One region of the Salinicola sp. MH3R3-1 genome, then DNA from elsewhere that is predicted to be linked to it. Evidence: predicted binding sites of a transcription regulator. Region 1 holds the regulator's gene; the other holds the start of a gene.

Region 1 (2,406 bases):
GCGTTGCCAGGCGCAGGCACTCGACGAAGCGATGAAAGGTTTCGCCGTAGTGCTCCTGAATATAACGCCGCAGATGCCCCTGAGCCTGGGTATAGGCGAGCCCGAGCAGCTTCATGAATATCTTGAGGCTATTGCGCTCGGCGGGCACCTCCAGAACGCTGGTGGCAAGCTGCTCGAGCAGGACCTCGAGCGGGATCTGCTTACCTCGATAGCGGGACTCCAGTTCATCGAGCGCCGTATTGAGACGCGCCGCGAACGGATCGAGGTAGCGGGCGAATACCGCCTGGATCAGCGACTTCTTGGATCCGAAATGGTAGTTAACCGCAGCCAGATTCACCTTGGCCCGGGTAGTGATATTGCGCAGCGAGGTTTCGGCGAAACCCTTCTCGGCGAACAGGATCTCCGCCGTATCGAGAATGCGAGTAACGGTATCGGGTAAAGCCATCTCATACCTCGCGCCTGAGAACAACGACTTAGAACGGTCATGATTCTAATCATTCGGGGACAGCCCGCACAATCAGGCATTCGGCCAGCCCATCGTCAGGTCCAGTCTGGAGCGATAAAGCCCCTTCCCTCATCGAGGATGACTGGATACAATTCCAGGCTGTATACATGAACACGCCTGGTAGCATGCCAAGTTCGAAACGCCTGGCGATTCGACAGGCCAGTACATGCCTGGCAATTCGAAAGGCCCGCACACGCCTGACTGGCATATCGACACGGGCAAGGGAGAGACCGATGGCGAGACCCCTCACCGCACGGCAGCAGAATGTCTATGACTTCATCGTCAAGACAATGAGCGAATTCGGTTACCCACCGACACGCGCCGAAATCGCCCGGGCACTGGGATTTCGGTCCCCCAATGCCGCGGAAGAGCATCTGCGCGCACTGGATCGCAAAGGCGTGATTCGGATGATCCCGGGCACCTCCCGCGGCATTCGTCTGCCGGCGAGTGCCGTCGAGCCCGAACCGGAGGAGGCTTCCCCCCTCGGCCTGCCGATCATCGGGAGCGTAGCCGCCGGTAGCCCGATGCTCGCCACCGAACATATCGATCGCTACTGCCCGCTACCGGCTGACTATTTCTCGCCGAGCGCGGACTATCTGCTGAGAGTTCGCGGTCTCTCCATGAAAGACGCCGGTATTTTCGATGGCGACCTGCTCGCCGTTCACCGTACTCAGCAGATTCGCAACGGCCAGATCGTCGTCGCAAGGCTCGAGGACGATGTCACCGTCAAACGCTTCCAGCGTGAAGGGCGCCGCGTCACGCTGCTCGCCGAGAATCCCGACTTCGAACCGATCGTGATCGACCTCGAGCATCAGCATCTCGAAATCGAAGGGCTTGGCGTCGGCGTCATCCGTGGCGGCAACGGCGCCGGCCTGCATTGATCGCGCGCTTCTAGCGACATGCGCAAGATTCTGCACGCCGACTGCGACTGTTTCTACGCCGCTGTCGAAATGCGCGACGATCCCGCGCTGAAGGAAGTCCCTCTGGCGATCGGCGGCAGCGCCGATCGTCGTGGTGTTGTCGCGACCTGCAACTATCCCGCTCGACACTACGGCGTGCATTCGGCCATGCCCACGGCCAGAGCATTGCGACTCTGCCCTCAGCTGAAAATTCTGCCACCGGACTTCAACAAGTATCGAGATGTCTCGCAGCAGATTCAGGCCATCTTCCATGAACTGACACCGTGGGTCGAACCGCTGTCTCTCGACGAGGCCTACCTCGACGTCACCGAGGTCACCCGCTTTCAAGGCAGTGCTACCTGGATGGCCCAGTGGCTGAAGCAGGAAGCGTTGGCGAGAACCGGCATCGTGATCTCGGTCGGAGTCGCGCCCAACAAGTTTCTTGCCAAGATCGCCAGCGACTGGGACAAACCCGACGGCCTGTTCGTGATTCCCCCCGACCAGACGGAGTCCTTCATCACCGACCTGCCGGTCAAGAAACTTCACGGCGTCGGGCCGGCCACCGCCGCCAAGCTCGACTCGCTGGGCATCGCCAATTGCGCCGATCTACGCGCCCAGCCGCTGGACCGATTACTCGATCAGTTCGGCAAGTTCGGACGGCGGCTTCACGAACTGGCCCAGGGTGTCGACGAGCGACCTGTCAATGTCTACCGCGAACGCAAGTCGGTCAGCGTCGAAACCACCTATGATCGCGATCTGCCCGCGCTGGCCAGTTGCCATCAGGCACTGATACCGCTGATCGAGAAACTGCACGAACGGCTGGCGCGGCACGGCGATCCCGCCATCAACAAGCAGTTCATCAAGGTACGCTTCAACGACTTCGCCAGCACCACCCAGGAAACCGGCGCCAGCGGGATCATCGACGCGCGGTTTCACGAGCTGCTCGAGAGCGCCTGGCATCGCGGGGAACGGCCGGTCAGACTGTTGGGCGTCGGCGTGCGC
Region 2 (2,406 bases), on a different contig from region 1:
ACAGCAACGTTCGTCTGCTGCCGTTGAAGACGCTGTTGGTCCGGCTCGAGATGCACGGGGTGATCGCGCCGCGGTTTGCCTATCTGGCAGAGTACCGGCTGCGCTATCTCGAAGAGCCAGCCAACTTGATCGCCCGATTCCAGGGCGAACGCGCCGACTTCGTGCGCCTGCTGGTGGACAACATCGCTATGGCAAAAACCTGGGGCACGGTGGATTTCGAACGTCTCTACCAAGCCGGCGTCGATGCTCAGATCGATGCCTCGCGCTCGCGGGTGATCACCGCGCTCGAGTACTTTCAGGACAAGGGCTGGGTGGTGCTGGAAGGCAAGCGCATGACCGACGTCTACGAGGTGCGCCAATCGGAGATCGACGTCGACGCCCTGACCGACCGTCTGCTCGACGAGTGCCACGCCAGAGAAGCCTCGGAGATCGAACGGCTACAAGCCATGCTGGCGCTGTTCGAATCGGACACCTGTCTGGCCCGTCGCCTCGGCGATTACTTCGGTGACGATTCATTCCAGGCCGACGATCCCATCGCTCACGACGGCGCCGGCCAGCCCGTTCAGACTGCCCGAAGCCGCAGTCAGGCCGCCCGAGGCTGCGGCCAGCCTGTTCGAGCCGCCCGAGACTGCGGCCATTGCTCGGTCTGCCAGGGTCACGTCGCTCGTTTGCCCGCAGCGCCGGCACTCCCGGAATTGACCCGCGACGATTTCGAACGCCACGCCCGACCGCTGATCCAGCGCCATCAGGAACAGCTCGGCTCGGTGCCCGGCGCGCAGCGCGTCGCCCACTTTCTGTGTGGGCTCGCCATGCCGATCTTCACGCCACTCAAGGCGCGCCAGCTGAAGGGTTTCGGCGTCTACGACCAGCGCCCCTACCCCGACGTTCGCGCCTGGGTCAAGCGCCAGATGGCCGCTGCGGGATGAAACGCCACTGACGGTAGCGGCGTGAACGTCAGCTCCGAAATCGAATCACCGACCTTGTCGATCTCGTGATTCTCGAATACTGTATATAAAGCCAGTTTTCGAGGCGCACCACAGGATCACTGCATGGAACTGATCGACAAGCTTTCCATCCTCGCCGATGCCGCCAAATACGACGCTTCATGCGCCAGCAGCGGCGCGCCGAAGCGCTCGTCCCGCGGCAAGGCGGGGCTCGGGTCCTCTGACGGCATGGGGATTTGCCACAGTTTCACGCCGGACGGGCGCTGCGTCTCCCTGCTCAAGGTGCTGCTGACCAACTTCTGTCTGTTCGACTGCCAGTACTGCGTCAATCGGCGATCGAGCAACGTGCCTCGAGCGCGCTTCACGCCGGAGGAAGTCGTTCGCTTGACGCTATCGTTCTATCGCCGCAATACCATCAGCGGACTGTTCCTGAGCTCCGGCATCATTCGCTCCAGCGACTACACCATGGAGCAGATGATTCAGGTGGCCAGGTCACTCCGGGAGACGCATCAATTCCGCGGCTACATCCATCTCAAGGCGATCCCGGAGGCGGACCCCAAGCTGCTCGAGGAAGCCGGCCGTTACGCCGACCGGCTGAGTGCGAACATCGAACTGCCGACGTTGACCAGCCTGAAGACGCTGGCGCCGGAGAAAGAGCTGGGTACCATTCATTCCGCCATGGGCCACATGCGCCAGCGAATCGATGCCGCCAACGACGACGCCCGTCAGGATGCCCGCCATCCGGTTCGCAGCAACAATCCCAAACGACAGGCGCCGCGCTATGCGCCCGGCGGTCAGAGTACGCAGATGATCGTCGGCGCGGACGCCACCGATGACCGTACGATTCTGCAATCCGCGCAGCATCTCTATCGGGATTTTCGTCTCAAGCGCGTCTACTACTCGGCGTTCAGCCCGATTCCCGAGCGCCCGGCCGGATTACCCCAGGCCGCCCCACCGCTGCTGCGGGAACATCGACTGTATCAGGCCGATTTCCTGATCCGCAGTTACGGTTTTCAGGCCGAAGAGCTGCTGAATGCGCCGGGCAATCTGGATCTGGAGATCGACCCCAAACTGGCCTGGGCGCTGGCCCACCGCAACGACTTCCCGGTCGATCTCAATCGCGCCGAACCGGCGATGATCGCCCGCGTCCCCGGAATCGGCCTGCGCAGCGTGCAGCGGCTGGTCGATCTGCGCCGACTGCGGCGCATCCGCTATCAGGATCTGGTCGCACTGCGCTGCCGGCTCGACACCATGCGTCCGTTCGTCGTCACCCAGGACTACCGCCCCGCCGACGCCAACCTGGAAAGCTCCCGCCTGCGCCAAAGCCTGACCGCACCCCAGCCTGCCCAGATGACGTTGTGGTAGATCCGTGCACCGCAAGCACGCGAGCCATCAGCCGGAGCTTTCGCCATGAATCCTGATTCATCGTTAATGGCGCCACGTATCGCTCACGCTCGCGATT

The links. The regulator LexA, encoded in region 1, represses DNA repair genes until DNA is damaged. The targets are predictions, from matches to a motif close to TACTGTNTANNTANACAGTA.
Region 2: BTW08_RS11820 (putative DNA modification/repair radical SAM protein) is a predicted target of LexA. The motif match lies at 1,004-1,023, and genes of this name have one in related genera.

What each region holds. Positions count from the first base shown of each region.
Region 1 covers NZ_MSDP01000011.1:101,778-104,183, reverse strand. The annotation lists gene BTW08_RS08210 (TetR/AcrR family transcriptional regulator) at 1-445, opposite strand, end outside; gene lexA (transcriptional repressor LexA) at 739-1,386, shown strand; gene dinB (DNA polymerase IV) at 1,405-2,406, shown strand, end outside.
Region 2 covers NZ_MSDP01000018.1:125,386-127,791, forward strand. The annotation lists gene BTW08_RS11815 (RecQ family ATP-dependent DNA helicase) at 1-926, shown strand, start outside; gene BTW08_RS11820 (putative DNA modification/repair radical SAM protein) at 1,050-2,309, shown strand; gene BTW08_RS11825 (TIGR03915 family putative DNA repair protein) at 2,355-2,406, shown strand, end outside.